DNA from 2 places in the Nocardioides conyzicola genome. Region 2 is predicted to be linked to the other one. Evidence: predicted binding sites of a transcription regulator. Region 2 holds the regulator's gene; the other holds the start of a gene.
What was found. The regulator LexA, encoded in region 2, represses DNA repair genes until DNA is damaged. The targets are predictions, from matches to a motif close to TCGAACANNTGTTCGA.
Positions count from the first base shown of each region.

Region 1 (8,413 bases), 370 kb from region 2:
CGACCGGGGTGCGGCCGACGATCTCCTCGGCGAGCTGGACCTCCGGCTCGGTGGGGGTGCCGTACGACGTACCGCGGGCGACCGCCTCCGCGACCCGGGCCTGCACCTCGGGGTGGGCGTGCCCGAGCAGCATCGGGCCCCAGGAGCAGATGAGGTCGACGTACTCGTTGCCGTCGACGTCGGTCAGCCAGGCGCCGGCCGCTGACCGGATGAACCGCGGGGTGCCGCCGACCGCGTTGAACGCCCGCACCGGCGAGTTCACCCCTCCCGGGGTCACCGCCAGTGCCCGCTCGAAGAGCGCGGCGCTCGCGGTGGTCTCAGGGGTGGGTCGGCCGGTCACCGGCCCATTGTCCCCGAGCGCACCAACCGGCTCCCGGCGAGGTCCCCCACGAGCGCGAGGGGGGTGGGCCAGACCACGTCCCGGCCGGATCGCCATGGCCATGGAGAACGTGTTTCACCGTCATGACCTGCGGGAATGGTCGTCTCACGAGTGAACGGCTGCACGGCTCCGCCCAGCGACGTACCGTAACCGGTGAGGGGCTCGGTCGTTTGACGTCCGTCACACGGGGTGCGGGGAGCACGCCGAGTCCGAGGGAGCAGGAGCACAGGGAAATGACCAGGTCCACAGCGCGCTTCGGTCGCGGCCACAAGATCATGGCCCTCGTTCCGCTGGCCGTCCTCTCGATCGCCTGGACCGCGAGCATCGCGACGACCGGCGCCGGCACCGCCCTCGCCGACGCGAACACCGACCACACCCTGCCAGACGGGACCAGCCTCCCGACGGAGGCCATCGAGGCCCCCGCCAGCGTCTCGGCAGCGGGCGGCGTCGCCCCCGGCATCACCGGCGACGCCCAGCAGGCGGTCGCGACCGCCTCGACCTCCGGCATCCCGGCCGCCGCGCTCGCGGCCTACCAGCGGGCCGAGACCGTCATCAACTCCGCCGATGACCGCTGCCACCTGTCGTGGCAGCTGATCGCCGCGATCGGCCGGGTCGAGTCCGACCACGGCCGCACCAACGGCAACTCGCTCGACAGCAAGGGCGTCGCCGAGCCCGGCATCTTCGGTCCCCCGCTGAGCGGCGCCGACGGCACGAGCAAGATCGCCGATACCGACGCCGGGCAGTACGACGCGGACAGCACCTGGGACCGCGCGGTCGGCCCGATGCAGTTCATCCCCTCCACCTGGTCGGTGGTGGGCGTGGACGCCGACGGCGACGGCCAGCGCAACCCGCAGGACGTGGACGACGCGGCGCTCGCCACCGCCGTCTACCTCTGCTCCGGCGGCGACGACCTCAGCACCACGGCGGGCCAGCGTGCCGCCGTCTACCGCTACAACCACAGCCAGTCGTACGTCGACCTCGTGCTGTCGATCATGGCGGCCTACCTCGACGGCGAGTTCACCTCCGTGCCCAACGGCGTCACCTCCGCCGGGTACGTCGTCCCGCAGCTGCCCGGCGCGACCGGTGGCGGCGGTGGCAAGTCGCACCACGGCGGCAAGCACCACCCTGGCAAGGGCCCCGGCGGCGGCAACGACAACGGTGGCACCAGCCAGCCCAGCACATCGCCGACGACCTCGCCGACCCAGCACCCGAGCACCCCGGCCGTCCCCACCGACGGCCCGAAGGTGCCGCTGCCCACGCTGACGCTGCCGCCGCTGCCCTCCACCTCGGTCGGCCCGGTCGACCAGCTGCTCACCGAGGTCCAGGCCCGCGCCCAGTGCCTGCTCGACGGCTACGTCGACAACCCGCTCAAGAGCGACGACCCGTACGACCAGTGCGTGTACGCGTACACGCACCACTGACGGAGGACGCGTCAGGCCCGCACTGTCGGTCGGCTGCGGGTCCGCTCGGGTCGGCCGCCGACAGGCGATGACAGCGGGTACGGCGGGTAGCTGGTTGCGGTCCGCGCCCGGCTTTCCGGTGGTCGAGCAGCGAGCGTCGTCTGTCAGTGGGCTGCGGGTCCGCTCGGGTAGGCCGCCGATAGGCAGCAACGCCGGGTACGGCGGGCAGCGGGTTGCGGTCGCCGCCCGGCTTTCCGACCGCCGGCAACCACCCACCGGCGGCCGCGAAGAATCCTTCGGAAGTATTTCTGGAAAGTGTCCACATCCCGGTCAAAACAAGGGTTCTGAGCACCTGACTGTCGGTGGCCAGTGCTTGGCTAGACCCATGAGCGAAGGCCAGGACACCACTCGATCCGGGGAGTCGTACGACTCGCCGGACCAGGTGCTGGCCGCGCTCCACGACCGCCACCTGGTGGTGAACCAAGCAGAGATCGACAAGCTGCACCTGGCCGTGCAGTGGGCGGTCATGAACCCCACCGACACCCTGGACGATGCCGCCACCGTGGACGGCACCCAGGGCGAGCTTGCGGTCGCCGGACCTGGTGCGCCGTTGGTGGCGGAGTTCTGCGTCGGTGACCTCGCCCTCGCGTTGGGCATGTCGACCGACGCCGGCAGGACCTACCTGGGTGATGCGGTCGAGATCCGCTACCGGCTCCCGAAGATCTGGGCCGCGGTGACGTCGGGTCGGGTGCAGGTCTGGAAGGCCCGCAAGATCGCGCAGGCCACCAAGCCGCTGTGCCGTGACGGTGCGCGTCACGTGGACGCCCACCTGGCCCACTACGTGGGGCGGTGTTCGTTCGCGCAGATCGACCGGGCCGTCGAGGACGCCATCAGGCTCTTCGACCCCGAGCTCGCGGAGAAGCGGCGCCGGGAGGCCGCGGACGAACGCTGCCTGGATGTGGACCTGGACCAGGTGTCCTTCAACGGCACCGTCCACGTCGACGGGGAGCTCGACCTGGCGGATGCGATCGACTTCAACGACGCCATCACCGCCGGCGCCAAAGAGCTCGCCGCCCTCGGCTCCACCGAATCGTTGAACGTGCGCCGGTCCATGGCCGCCGGGGCGCTCGCCCGCCGCGAGCTGACCCTCGACCTCACGACGGAAGAGCGGCCGGCCCCGCGGAAGCGGGAACTGGTGATCTACGTGCACCTGTCGGAGGCAGGTGTCGCGGGTGTCGAGAACACCCGGTCCGCCGTGTCGGTCGACCAGGTGAAGGGCTGGTGCACCGGCACCAACACCAAGGTGATCATCCGCCCGGTCATCGACCTCAACGAAGACCTGTCGACGGACGCCTACCGACCGACCGAGGCGACGCGCGAGCAGGCGGTGCTGACCAACGCGACCTGCGTGTTCCCGCACTGCACCCGACCAGCAAGACCGGCCGACCTCGACCATCTCGAGAACTTCGACGGCACCAACACCGAGTCCCCCAACCTCGCGCCCCTCTGTCGGGGTCACCACCGGTACAAGACCCACGGCGGCTGGACCGTGCGACGGACCGGACCCACGACCTTCACCTGGACCACCCCGTACGGGTACTCCTACGCCTGGGACACCACCCACACCCGACATACCCGCTGACCACACCCCGCCGGCACCGCCGGCGGGGCCACACCCATGTCGAGGCTGCTACGTCCGGTCGATCCGCACCAGGACGCCGCGCTCGTGCTGCCGCACCTCGACGACGCTCAGCTCATCGGGACGCAGCCGCTCGCATCAGCCGGGCGGCCTCGGCGGCCCAGTAGGTGAGCACGATGTCGGCGCCGGCCCGGCGGATCGACGTGAGCGTCTCGAAGATCGCGGCCTCGCGGTCGATCCAGCCGTTAGCCGCGGCGGCCTCGACCATGGCGTACTCGCCGGAGATGTTGTAGGCCGCGACCGGTACGTCGACGGCGGCGCGGACCCGCTGCACCACGTCGAGGTAGGCCAGCGCCGGCTTGACCATCACGATGTCGGCGCCCTCGGCGACGTCGAGCAGTGCCTCCCGGACGCCCTCGCGGGCGTTGCCGGGGTCCTGCTGGTAGGTGCGCCGGTCGCCCTCGAGCGACGAGTCGACGGCCTCGCGGAAGGGACCGAAGAAGGCGGAGGCGTACTTCGCGGAGTAGGCCAGGATCGAGACGTCGGTGTGTTCGGCGTCGTCGAGCGCGGCCCGGATCACCGCGACCTGGCCGTCCATCATGCCGCTGGGGCCGACCATGTCGACGCCGGCGTGGGCCTGCGCGCGCGCCATCTCGGCGTACGCCGCCAGCGTGCGGTCGTTGTCGACCCTGCCGTCCGCCGTCAGCACGCCGCAGTGACCGTGGTCGGTGAACTCGTCGAGGCACAGGTCGCTCATCACCGTGAGCGCGTCGCCGACCTCGGCGACCACGTCGGTGATCGCGAGGTTGAGGACGCCGGCGGGGTCGATGCCGCCCGAGCCGGTGGCGTCCTTGGTCTCGGGGATCCCGAAGAGCATGACGCCGCCGAGCCCGAGGTCGGCGGCCTCGGCCACCGCCTTGAGCAGGGAGTCGCGGGTGTGCTGGACGACACCGGGCATCGACGAGATCGGCTTCGGCTCGGCGAGTCCCTCACGGACGAAGAGCGGCAGCACGAGCTGGCGCGCCTCGAGCGACGTCTCCCCGACCATCCGGCGCAGGGCCGGGGTGGTGCGCAGCCGTCGTGGCCGGACCAGGGGTCCGGCCACCGGGGGGACGTCGCGCTCGGTCACTCCGCGCGCACCCGTCGCCGGGCCGACGGCTTGCGCTCGGACGGCTTGGTCACCGGCTGGCCGGCCTCGACGAGCGAGGCGCGACGGGCCGCACCGAAGTCGGCGAGCGCGTCGACGAGCTCCTCGACGTCCGGGCGGCTGGCCAGGACGTCGACGCGCAGGCCGTGCTCCTCGGCGGTCTTGGCCGTGGCGGGGCCGATCACCGCGATGATCGTCGAGGCGTGCGGCTTGCCGGCGATGCCGACCAGGTTGCGCACCGTCGAGGACGAGGTGAAGACCACGGCGTCGAACTTGCCGGTCTTGATCGCATCGCGGGTCTCGGGCGGCGGCGGAGCCGCCCGGACGGTGCGGTAGGCCGTGACGTCGTCGCACTCCCAGCCCAGGTCGATCAGGCCGGCGACGAGGTTCTCGGTGGCGATGTCGGCGCGGGGCAGGAAGACCCGGTTGATCGGGTCGAGCGCCTCGTCATACTCCGGCCAGTCCGCCAGCAGCCCGGCAGCGGACTGCTCACCGGACGGCACCAGGTCGGCGCGCAGGCCCCACTGGCCGATCGCCTCGGCGGTCTTGTCGCCGACCGCCGCGATCTTGAGACCGGAGAAGGCACGGGCGTCGAGGCCGTACTCCTCGAACTTCTCGCGCACCGCCTTCACCGCGTTGACCGAGGTGAAGGCGATCCACTCGTAGCGGCCCTCGACCAGGCCGCGGACGGCCTTGTCCATCTGCAGCGGGTTGCGGGGCGGCTCGACGGAGATCGTGGGGACCTCGTCCGGCACGGCGCCGTAGCCGCGCAGCCGCTCGGAGAGCGAGCCCGCCTGCTCCTTGGTGCGGGGCACCAGGACCCGCCAGCCGAAGAGCGACTTGGTCTCGAACCACGACAGCGTCTCGCGCAGGTCGACGACGTCACCGACGACGGTCACCGCGGGCGGCGCCATCCGGGCGGTCCGGGCGTCGGCCGCGATCCGCTCGAGGGTGGAGGTCACCGTGGTCTGCTCGGTGGTGGTGCCGACCCGGGTCATCGCGACCGGGGTCTGCGCCGACCGGCCGGCGGCGACGAGCGCCTTGGCGATGTCACCGATCTGGCCGACGGCCGACAGCAGCACCAGGGTGCGCTTGTCGGCGTACTGGCTCCAGTCGACCTTGTCGCCACAGGTGACGACGGCGACCTCACGGTGGTCCTTCGTCGTCAGCGGGATGCCGGCGTACGCCGGGACGGCGTTGACCGACGAGACGCCGGGGACGATCTCGAAGGCGAGGTCCGCCTTGACGCACGCCTGCGCCTCCTCAGGCCCGGAGGCGTAGAGGAACGGGTCACCGGACAACAGCCGGACGACGCGCTGGCCCTTCTTGGCGTGCCGTACGACGACCTTGCCGCGCGCGGCGTGCGTCAGCGGCTGGCCGTCCTCGCCGAAGCCGCCGTCGACGATCTCGGGGCCGACCGGCTCCGCGTCGGCATCGGCGGACACCGGCAGGTCGAGGACCTGTCGGATCAGCTCGGCGTGCTCGGGCACCTCGGTCACCACGACGTCGGCGCGGCGCAGCAGCTCGACGGCGCGCACCGTCAGCAGGCCCGGGTCGCCGGGGCCGCTGCCGACGAACGACACCCAGCCGCGCGGCAGGCTCTGGTTCGGGCTGGTCTTGGCTCGGGTCATGCGTTAGGCACCTTGTCTAGCGAGTCGTTCGTTGGTTGCGTCAGGTCAGCAGCGCCGTCGGCGAGCATCTCCTTCGCGAGCCGGTCACCGACGCCCGCGGCGTCGGCGGGATCCCCGGTGGCGGACATCCGCACCGAGAGCCCCCCGTCGGGTGACAGGGCGATCGCCCGCACCCACAGCTCCTCGCCGTCGTCGCCCTCGACCATGTCGGCCAGGGCTCCGATCGGCGCGGAGCAGCCTCCTTCAAGCGTCGCGAGCACGGCTCGCTCCGCCTCGACCGCGGCGCGGGTCCGCGGGTCGTCCAGTGCCTCGCGCAGCTGAGCCGCAAGGTCGTCATCGGTGCGGCACTCGACCGCGAGCGCGCCCTGGCCGGGGGCCGGGAGCATCTGCAGCGGGTCGAGCACCTCGGTCGCCTCGGCAAGCCGGCCCAGTCGCGCCAGGCCGGCGCGGGCGAGCACGACGGCGTCGTACTCGCCGGACCGGACCTTCGCGATCCGGGTGTCCACGTTGCCGCGGACGCCCACGACCTCGACGCCGAGCCCGAGCGCGTGCAGCTGGGCGGCACGGCGCGGCGACCCGGTGCCGACGCGGCTGCCCACGGGCAGCTCGCCGAGCGTCAGGCCGTCGCGGGCGACGACGACGTCGCGCGGGTCCTCGCGGGTGGGTACGGCGGCGAGGGTGATGCCCTCGGCGGCGTACGTCGGCAGGTCCTTGAGCGAGTGCACGGCGACGTCGACGCGGCCGTCGAGCAGCGCGTCGCGCAGCGCGCTGACGAAGACGCCGGTGGACGAGGCGCCGGCGATCGGCGTGCCCGCGGCCTGGCTGCGGTCGCCCTCGGTGCTGATCTCGACCAGCTCGACCTCGCGACCGAGGCGCGCGGCGATCTGGTCGGCGACCAGCTGGGACTGGGTGGTGGCGAGGACCGAGGCTCGGGTCCCGACGCGAACGGCGCTCATGTCAGGCCCTCGGGGCGGGTGACGGCGTCGACGGCCTCGGGGTCGAGGGCGAACAGCTCGGCGAGGGCGGCGGCGTAGGACACCGCACCGGACTCGTTGGCCAGCTGGCGGACCCGAACGGTGGGCTCGTGCAGCAGCTTGTCGGCGACCCGGCGGACCGTGTGCAGGACCTCCGCGCGGGTCGCGGGGTCGAGGTCGGGCAGCCGGCCGGCCAGCCGGTCCATCTCGGCGTCGACCACCGAGGTGGCCATCGACCGCAGCGCGACGACGGTCGGGGTGACGCTCGCCTGGCGGCGGGCCGTCAGGAACGCCGCGACCTCCTGGGTGACGATCCCTCGGACGGCCTCGACCTCGCGGCCGGCCTCCGAGTCGCGGAGCTCGTCCGCGAGCTCGGCAAGGTTGATCAGCGTGACGCCCGGCAGCGCGCCGGTCTCGGGCTCGACGTCGTGCGGCAGCGCCAGGTCGATGATCGCGAGCTCACGGCCGTCGGCGGTCGCGGCGGCCACCATGGCCGCGGTGACGATGGTGCCGGTCGAGCCGGTGCACGAGACGACCACGTCGGCGCGCGCCAGCTCGTCCGCGACGTCGCTGAGCAGCGCCGAGCGGGCGCCGTACTCGTCGGCGAGGCGCGCGGCGTTGCCGGCGGTGCGGTTGGCGACGGTGACGCTGGCGGCGCCCCGGCGCGAGAGCGTCGCGGTGGCGAGGCCGGCCATGGCACCCGCGCCGAGCACGAGTGCGCGCTTGCCGGTCAGGTCGCCGACCGCGGTGTGGCTGCGGTCGAGGGCGGCCGAGACCAGCGACGGGGCGGCGCGGTCGATGTCGGTCTCCGCGCGGGCGCGCTTGCCGACGCGCAGCGCCTGCTGGAAGAGCACGTTGAGCGCGGGCCCGACGGTGCCGATCTCCTGGCCGGCACTCAGCGCGTCCCGGGTCTGGCCGAGGATCTGCCCCTCACCGAGCGCCATCGAGTCGAGCCCGGCGACCACCTGGAAGAGGTGGGAGACGGCGCCGTCGTCGTAGTGCACGTACAGGTGCGGGATCATCGCCTCGGTCGCCTCGCCGGCGCGCTCGACGAGCAGCCGGGAGACCTCCTCGACGCTGCCGTGGAACCGGTCGACGTCGGCGTAGATCTCCAGCCGGTTGCAGGTCGAGATGACCGTCGCCTCGGTGACGTGCTCGCACGCGGCGACGTCGTCGATCAGCTTGTGCACGCCGTCGCCGTCGAGGGCGACCCGCTCCAGCAGCGAGACCGGAGCGGACTTGT
Region 1 is NZ_BAABKM010000002.1:1,158,982-1,167,394, forward strand. It holds gene hemL (glutamate-1-semialdehyde 2,1-aminomutase) at 1-340, opposite strand, end outside; gene ABEA34_RS08715 (lytic transglycosylase domain-containing protein) at 613-1,800, shown strand; gene ABEA34_RS08720 (HNH endonuclease signature motif containing protein) at 2,165-3,421, shown strand; gene hemB (porphobilinogen synthase) at 3,534-4,523, opposite strand; gene ABEA34_RS08730 (bifunctional uroporphyrinogen-III C-methyltransferase/uroporphyrinogen-III synthase) at 4,544-6,196, opposite strand; gene hemC (hydroxymethylbilane synthase) at 6,193-7,152, opposite strand; gene ABEA34_RS08740 (glutamyl-tRNA reductase) at 7,149-8,413, opposite strand, start outside.
Region 1: ABEA34_RS08720 (HNH endonuclease signature motif containing protein) is a predicted target of LexA. The motif match lies at 2,064-2,079, and genes of this name have one in related genera.

Region 2 (8,413 bases):
CGGCGTGTCGGCCGGCGCCTACAGCAGGGCGCGGCCGTCGTAGCCGCCTCGGGGGTGACCGGCCTTGAAGAAGGAGGCGAGGGTCGGGGCGACGTCGACGGTGCGGGCGACGCGGGTGTCCGCACGACGGCGTACGACGGAGTGGCCGCCGGCGATGAAGAAGGGGATCGCTCGGGTGGCGGGGTGGCCGTGGTTGCCGGGGATCGGGTTGGAGGTCGCCGGGTCGGGGTCGCTGAAGCGCCAGCCGGCCTTGCAGAAGACGACCACGTCGCCGGCCTGCGGGCCGAGCCGCAGGGTGCGTTCGCGGCGGTCGTGGGCGGACAGCACCCCGGGCTGGGCCCGGGCGATCCGCCGCATCCGGCGTACGGCGTCCGCGCGCTGCGACGCCGGACCGGTCCAGTAGAGGAGGTCGGCGCCGCCGTTGTCGGCGATCTGGACCTTGCCGGCGAGGAGCGGGTCCGCGGCGAGCGGCGCGGTCAGGCTGATCACGTGGTCGGGCGTCGACCAGTCCATCGAGTGGTCGGCGAGCACGATCACGATCGAGTGGCTCCACTTGCCCTGGTCGTGCAGCGCGTCGATGAAGCGGCCGACCTGCGCGTCGGTGTCGGCCAGCGCGGCCCGCCGGGTGGCCTTCAGCCCGAGCGGCCCGGTGATGTCGGCGTGCCCGAACCGGTCGATGTCGCCGAGGTTGACGAACATCAGGTTCGGGTCGAAGTCCTCGAGCATCGTCAGCGCCGCCTCCATCGTGAAGACGTCGGGCGCGTGCTCGGTGATCGGCAGCGTCGGCCGCGGCTCCCACCGGTGCGTGGCGCGACCGCCGAAGACGCCGTAGAGGTACTCCTTCGACAGCACGGTGCCGGTCGTGGCGCCGCGACGGTTGAGCCGCTCGATGATCGTGTCGCAGCGGATGTCGCTGGCCCGGTCCAGGTCGCGCACGACCTTGGCGCGACGGTCGTAGATCGAGTTGGCCGGCACGCCCGTCCGGTCGGGGCGCAGCCCGGTCATCATCATCACGTGGTTGGGGATGGTCTCCATCACGGGCATCGACGCGGCCCGCGGGAAGCGCAGCCCGCTGCCGCGCAGCGCGGCCAGCCGCGGGGTCAGCCCGCTGTCGAGCTCGTCGGGTCGGCAGCCGTCGATGACCAGCACGTAGGCGCGCTTGCGCGGACGGGCGGCGTACGCCGCGGCGCCGGGCAGACTGGAGAACACGAGGCCGGCGGCGCCGGCCTGGAGGAAGGTACGGCGCTCCAGGTTCACAGCGGCTTCGCCACCTTCTCGATGCGGCCCGTGCCGGTCTTCGTGGCGTACGACGTCGACCAGGTGATCGGGGTGTCCCGATCGGCCCGGTCGCCGATGACGTACCAGTCCATCTGCGCCCGAGTCGCCGTCAGGTCGAGCACCGAGAAGCCGTGGCTGTCGAAGTCGACGTACTGGATGTGCCGGTTGTTGGCCTTGATCAGCTCCTCCACCGCGACGCTCGTGGTCCGCGGCGGTGTGCCGGTGATGTCCTTGAGGTTGTTGGAGGTCACCGACGAGCACACGAACTCGACGCCGGCGGAGTCACCGAGGGGGTACGTCGACGCGTCGTACGGGAGCTCGGCCGCCCAGCCCGAGTGGATGTCGCCGGTGATGAAGAGCGCGTCGGTGACCTGGTGGTCGCGGATGTGGGCGAAGACCTCGCGGCGGTCGTCGGTGTAGCCGTCCCACTGGTCGACGTTGTAGGCGACGCCGTCACGCGGCAGCAGCCCGGTCACGTCGTCGACCGGGTCGACCAGGCCGTCGGGCAGGGCACCGAAGTCGACCGGCGCGATCATCACCGGGTTGCCGACGACCTTCCACTGCCCGCCGCCGCGGCGGAGGCCCTTCTTGAGCCAGTCCATCTGCTGCCGACCGGTGATGGTGCGGTCCGGGTCGCTCACGTGGCCGTCCGGGACCTTGAGCTGCTCGTCGCGGTAGGTGCGCAGGTCGAGCATGCTCAGCTCGGCGAGCCGGCCGAAGCGGAACCGCCGGAAGAGCCGGTCGCCGTCGCGCAGGGCCGCGGTGCCGTTCATCCGGACCGGCATCCACTCGTCGTACGCGCGGTGTGCGCGGGCCCGGCGTCGTACGAAGGAGCCCTCGCCGGTGGTGTGGTTCTCGGCGCCGGCCTTCCACTGGTCGTTGGCGACCTCGTGGTCGTCCCAGGTGATGATCCACGGGTACTTCGCGTGCAGGTCCTGGAGGTCGCCGTCCTGCTTGTACTGCGCGTGCCGCTGCCGGTAGTCGGCGAGCGAGAGGACCTCGTGCGACGGCACGTGCTTGCGGATGTCGCGGTCGTCGTTGCCGTAGCCGTACTGCCCCGGGCCGTACTCGTAGAAGTAGTCGCCGAGGTGGATGACCGCGTGCAGGTCGTCGCGGTCCGCGAGCCCGCGGTAGGCGCTGAACCAGCCCGCCTGGAGGTTGGCGCACGAGACGATCCCGAAGCGCAGGTGTTTGGGCGAGGCCGAGACCGCGGGCGCCGTCCGGGTCCGCCCGACCCGGCTGGTGTGGCCGTCGAGCAGGAAGCGGTAGTGGTACCAGGTCGCCGGCTTCAGCCCCGTCACGTCGACCTTGACCGTGTGGTCGCGGCTCGGCCCGGTGCTGAACGTGCCACGACGTACGACGTGCCGGAAGCGGCGGTCGGTCGACACCTCCCACGCGACCTTGACGCGCGGGCCCTTGCCGGAGCCGGGGGTGCTGGCCGCGGTCGGCGTCACCCGGGTCCAGATGAGGACGGCGTGGGGGAGCGGGTCACCGGAGGCGATCCCGTGGCGGAAAGGCCGGTGGCCGGCTGCGGCGGCCGGCCCGGACGGGAGGCCGGCGACGGTGAGTGCCGCGGCACCCGCGGTGCCGGTGGCGAGGACGGCGCGCCGGCGCAGCTGGGCGTCGGCGAGGGGGAGCGACGGTGGCATGTCCTCAGTCATGCCTCAATCAACGACCGTTGACTCCTCGCGTGATGGTCGTTCATCCAATGTTCTCCGAGGCCAGAGCGACGGCAGCGAGATCCGGCCGATCGCCTGGGCGGCCGCCCAGCCCACCAGGATCACCAGCCAGCCCATCAGCGCGTCGATCACCCAGTGGTTGCCGGTGCCCACGATGACGATCGCGGTGCCGAGGGCGTACGCCCAGCCGAGGACCCGGACCCACTTGCGGGTCGCGTAGACCTGCAGCGCCAGCGCCACCCACAGCGACCACCCGGCATGCAGCGACGGGAACGCCGCCAGCTCGTTTGTCAGACCGCCGAGACCGCGGGGAGCCGAGGCATCGGCACCCCACCAGCCGTCGGCCGCGTGCAGGCTGAGCACGTCGACGTACCCGCTGAGGAAGCGCGGCGGCGCCGTCGGCATCATCAGGTAGGCCGCGAGGCCGAGCAGCGTGCCGATCACCAGGGCCCGCCGGGCCGGACCGTAGCGGTCGGCGCCGAGCCGCCAGAGCCAGACCAGCACGGCGGCGGTGACGACGTAGTGCAGCGTCGCGTACCAGTAGCTGCCGGCCAGGCCGAGCACCGTGTGGTCGGTGAAGAGCTGGTTGAGCGGGCCCTCCCAGCTGATGCCCAGGAGGTCCTCGATGTGCAGCAGGTCGTTGGCGCGGTTGAGCGCCGGCTGCAGGCTGGTGTCGGCCAGCAGCCGGGCCAGGCTGTAGAAGACCCAGAGCGCCAGGATCAGGAGCAGCTCCATGATGGCGCGCGCCCAGCCGGGCATCGTCCGTTGGCGGGCGAGAGCAGGTGCCGTGGTCACAGCACCAGCGTCTTTCATCGGCCCTCCCGTGGCATCGGGGATCTCCCCCTAAAGCAACCCAGGGTCCGATCAGGTCATTCCCGGGTGATCAGACCCGCCTCAGGACCGCGGTCACCTTCCCGAGGATGGTGGCGTTGGTCCCGTCAATGGGATCGTAGTTGGCGTTGTGTGGCAGCAGCCACACCTTTCCGTCCTTGCGCTGCAGTGTCTTGACCGTGGCCTCGCCGTCGATCAGCGCCGCGACGATCTCGCCGTTGTCGGCGGTCTGCTCCTTGCGGATGACCACGTAGTCGCCGTCGCAGATGGCCGCCTCGACCATCGAGTCGCCGGAGACCTCGAGCAGGAAGAGCTCGCCGTCGCCGACCAGCTGCTTGGGGAGCGGGAAGACCTCGTTGTAGGTCTCCTCGGCCAGGATCGGGCCGCCGGCCGCGATCCGACCCACCAGCGGGACGTACGCCGCGGCCGGCACCTGGTCGCCCAGACCGGTCTCGTCGTACGACGACTCGTCGGCGCTGCCGAGCGAGCGCCGGGCCGCCATCACCTCGGGCAGGAACACCTCGAGCGCCCGCGGCCGGTTGGGGTCGCGCTTGAGGAAGCCCTTCGCCTCGAGCACCTTCAGCTGGTGGGCGACGCTCGAGGAGCTGGTCAGCCCCACGGCCTCGCCGATCTCGCGCATGCTCGGCGGGTAGCCGCGCGTCTCGATCGCGTCCTTGATCGTCGCGAGGACGCGCTGCTGGCGGGGGGTGAGCCCCGTGGCGTCGGGCGGCCCGTCGGGCAGCTCGCGCACCGTCATCTTCTTGACCATGGGGGTCACGCTAGCCATCACGGGCGCTCTGTTCAAACATTTGTTCGAACGGGCGTGTCGGCCCCGCTCTCATGTCCGCCGCCGCCGGATCTGCCAGAACGTGAGCGCGGCGAGGCCGGCGGACGCGACCAGGTAGAGCCCGGTCTCGGCGTACTGCAGCGGCCAGAAGTGGGTGCGGGGCTGGTAGACGAGGCGCTGCCGGTAGCCCGCGTCGGCGAGCTTGCCCAGGCAGGTGTCCAGGGTCCCGGGCGCCGGCTCGACGCGCGCGGTGCCGCTCTCGTGCTCGCTCGGGGGCTGCGGCAGGCAGTCGGTGACCGCCGAGGGCAGGGCGGCGACGTCACCGTCGGCGTCGACCGTCTGGTTGGACAGGACCCAGTCGCCCGGCCCCTTCGCCTGCACGCTGATCCGCCACGTCCCCGAGCCGTCCGACAGGATGCCGTCGAGGTTGGACTCGGAGATGACCGTGTACGACGTGGTCGCCGGCACGAGGTGCGGGCGCACCCACAGCGGCACCGCGACCTGGACGCACACGTAGACCGCCAGGGTCAGCGCCATCGCCGGGAGCGAGCGCCGCAGCACCAGGCCGAGCAGGGTCCCGAGGAGCAGCGCGAACACGGCGTACCCCACCGGCACGAGGCCGCGCATCGCGAACGAGACCGGGGTGAGCCGAAGCGGCAGGCTGCCGTGCTGGGCGCCGGTCACCCCGTCGAGCGGGTGTGCCCACCAGGTGATCGCGAGGCTCAGCGCTCCGACGACCACCACCGTGGCCAGCACGGACAGGCCGAGCTTGACCGCGAGCCACCGGCTGCGCGTGACCGACTGGTTCCAGACCAGCCGGAAGGTGCCGGTCTCGAGCTCCCGCGCCACCAGCGGCGCACCCCAGAAGACCCCGATCAGCGGTGGCGCGACCGCTAGCAGGAGGACGCCGCCGTAGAAGAGCAGCCGGTCGTTGCTGGTGAGCAGGTCGTAGATGCTGACGTCGCGACTCGCGAGGTCGGCGAGCCTCGGGCCGGTGACCGCGAGGACCACGCAGGCCGCCGCCGCCAGTCCGACGGCGATGAGGAGCTGGGTGCGGAACTGCCGCCAGGTCAGCCAGATCATCGGAGCACCTCGAGCTCGGGACGGGGGGAGGCGGCGGCCGCAGCGCGCTCCATGTAGGCGAGGGCGAGGTCCTCGAGGCTCAGGGCCGTGACGGACCAGGCCGGGTCGAGGATCGGCGCGGTCGTGCGGACGACGTACGTCGACTGCCGGTCGGTGTGGCTGGCCGAGACGACGTGGAGGTCGGCCGGCAGCGTGTCCGGCTCGCGGCGCGGGCCGGAGAGCCGGTGGTGGGTCGCGAGCACGTCGTCGACGTCGCCCGCGACCCGGATCTGGGAGTCGACCAGGACGGCCACGTGGTCGCAGACGCGCTCGAGGTCGGAGATCACGTGGGAGGACAGCAGCACGCTGATCTCGTGCTCGGCGACCGCCTCCATCAGCGCCGAGAGGAACTCCCGACGCGCCAGTGGGTCGAGGCTCGCGACCGGCTCGTCGAGGACGAGCAGCTCGGGGCGCTTGGCGAGGCCGAGGGTCAGGGCGAGCTGGGCGCGCTGGCCGCCGGACAACCGACCGGCCTTCTGGCCCGGGTCGAGGCCGAGACGCTCGATCCGGCCGCGGGCGATCGCGTCGTCCCAGCGTGGGTTGAGCCGGGCGCCCAGGCGCAGGTGCTCGGCGACGGTGAGCCCGGCGTACGTCGGGGTGTCCTGCGCGACGAAGCCGACCTTCGCCAGCTGGGCCGCGCCGGCGCCGGGGACGCCGCCGCACACCTCGATCGACCCGACGGTCGGGGCCAGCAGGCCGACGACGAGGTCGATTAGCGTGGTCTTGCCGGCGCCGTTGGGCCCGACCAGCCCGGTGACCCGGCTCTCGGGGATCTCGAGCGAGCAGTCCCGCAGCGCCCACTTCTTCTGTCCCAGCCGCCGGCGGTACTGCTTGCCCAGGCCTCGCGCGGCGACCACGGCGGTCATGCGATGTCCTCGTTCACGGAGCGAAAGGTGCTCACGAAGAGCGCCTCGATGCTCTCCTCGTCGAGCCCGGCCATCCGCGCCTTGACCAGCCAGCGGGCGAGGTCGCGGCGCAGCGGCTCGTGCGCGGCGAGCGAGGAGTCGGCGAGGGTCCGGGTGACGAAGGTGCCCACGCCCGGACGGGCGGCGACCAGGCCGTCGCGCTCCAGCTCGCGGTAGGCCTTGAGGACCGTGTTGGGGTTGATCGCCAGGCTCGCGACGACGTCCTTGACGGTCGGCAGCTGGTCGCCCTCGCTCAGCAGGCCGAGCCGCAGGGCCCGGCGTACCTGGTGGACGACCTGGAGGTACGGCGAGACGCCGGACCGCGTGTCCAACGAGAACTCGATCATCAGGACTCCATTCATCTAGGTGACTAGCACAATAGATCGATGTCGCCCGACAAGTCCATCGAACAATTGTTCGGCCGAAATGCTTGCGTCGTTCGAACAGGTGCTCTAACGTCGTACACACGTTCGATCGAACACCTGATCGAGACGGTGGCCCAGACGGAGCAGGACCGACTGTCGGTGGTCGCCACTAGAACTGGTGTCAACGAGAAGACCACCTTCCCCAGGAGCCCCACATGAGCACGATGACGATCGACCAGACCCTCACCTTCCAGCGGGTCCAGGCCCGGCCGAGCGGCAGCGTCCGGCTCACCCGCCGCGGGCGCGCCGTCGTCGTGGTGCTGGCGCTGATGGCGGTCCTCGCCGTCGGCATCATGGTCGCCTCGGGCTCCGTGGCCACCGGCGACGCCGGCACCCCGGAGCCGACGACCGTCGTGCTCGTCGAGCCGGGCGACACCCTCTGGGGGATCGCGTCCGCGGCCTCCGACGACGGCGACGTCGCGTCGATGATGGACCGGATCGAGAAGCTCAACGCGCTCGACCACAGCTCGCTCCAGTCGGGGCAGCGCCTGCTCGTCCCCGTCAGCTGACCGGGCGACACACAGATTTCGTCGGGCGATTCGACCCCGCCCGACGGACCGGGGAAGACGAGGGGCGGAGCCGTGAGGCTCCGCCCCTCGCGGCATTTATCGTGAGCGCATGGCCGGCTACTCAGGCACCGCGCTGCTGCGCAAGCTCGGGGTCAAGGACGACCACCGGGTGCTGCTCGACCGGGCTCCGGACGGGTTCGAGCTGGAGGAGACGGGCGCGCGCGTCGTACGCCGGCTGCCGGCGTCGGGCCTGGACGTGACCCTGACCTTCCACACCCGGCTGGCCGAGCTCGAGGCGAGGCTGCCGGTGCTGTTCGACCGCACCGTCACGGCGGGGATGGTCTGGGTCTGCTGGCCCAAGCAGGCGGCGCAGCGCCGGCTCGGCATCGCCAGCGACCTCGGCGAGGGCGCGGTGCGCGACCTCGGTCTGCGGCTCGGCTGGGTCGACGTGAAGGTGGCCGCGATCGACGAGACCTGGTCCGGCCTGAAGTTCGTGCGCCGGCTCCGGGATCGCTAGCGAGCGGCCCGGCGCCCGCCGATCGGCCGAGGAGCGTCGGGGTCGACGGGGGAGTCGGCGGACTCCCGAGGGGCCGGAGCCCGGGTGATGCCGAGCTGGCGCAGCAGGCGGGCGACCAGCATCAGCCCGAAGAAGAGGCACGCCACCGCGCCGACCGACGCGATCGCCAGGAACCACCATGCCTGGGAGTCGCCGCCGCGCGCGGTCGAGCCGAAGTCGATCGCGGCGTACACGAGGTAGCCCCAGGCCACGACCGCCAGCGTGATGCCGAGGGCGAGCACGAGCAGGACGGGCCGGAACGATCTTCCTCGTCGCGGGCCACGGCGCGACCCCACCCGCTTGCCACCCGTTGCACCCGTC
Region 2 is NZ_BAABKM010000002.1:792,117-800,529, reverse strand. It holds gene ABEA34_RS06935 (alkaline phosphatase family protein) at 19-1,257, opposite strand; gene ABEA34_RS06930 (alkaline phosphatase D family protein) at 1,254-2,939, opposite strand; gene ABEA34_RS06925 (phosphatase PAP2 family protein) at 2,943-3,752, opposite strand; gene lexA (transcriptional repressor LexA) at 3,841-4,557, opposite strand; gene ABEA34_RS06915 (ABC transporter permease subunit) at 4,627-5,658, opposite strand; gene ABEA34_RS06910 (ABC transporter ATP-binding protein) at 5,655-6,563, opposite strand; gene ABEA34_RS06905 (GntR family transcriptional regulator) at 6,560-6,949, opposite strand; gene ABEA34_RS06900 (LysM peptidoglycan-binding domain-containing protein) at 7,183-7,536, shown strand; gene ABEA34_RS06895 (DUF3052 domain-containing protein) at 7,646-8,053, shown strand; gene ABEA34_RS06890 (hypothetical protein) at 8,050-8,413, opposite strand, start outside.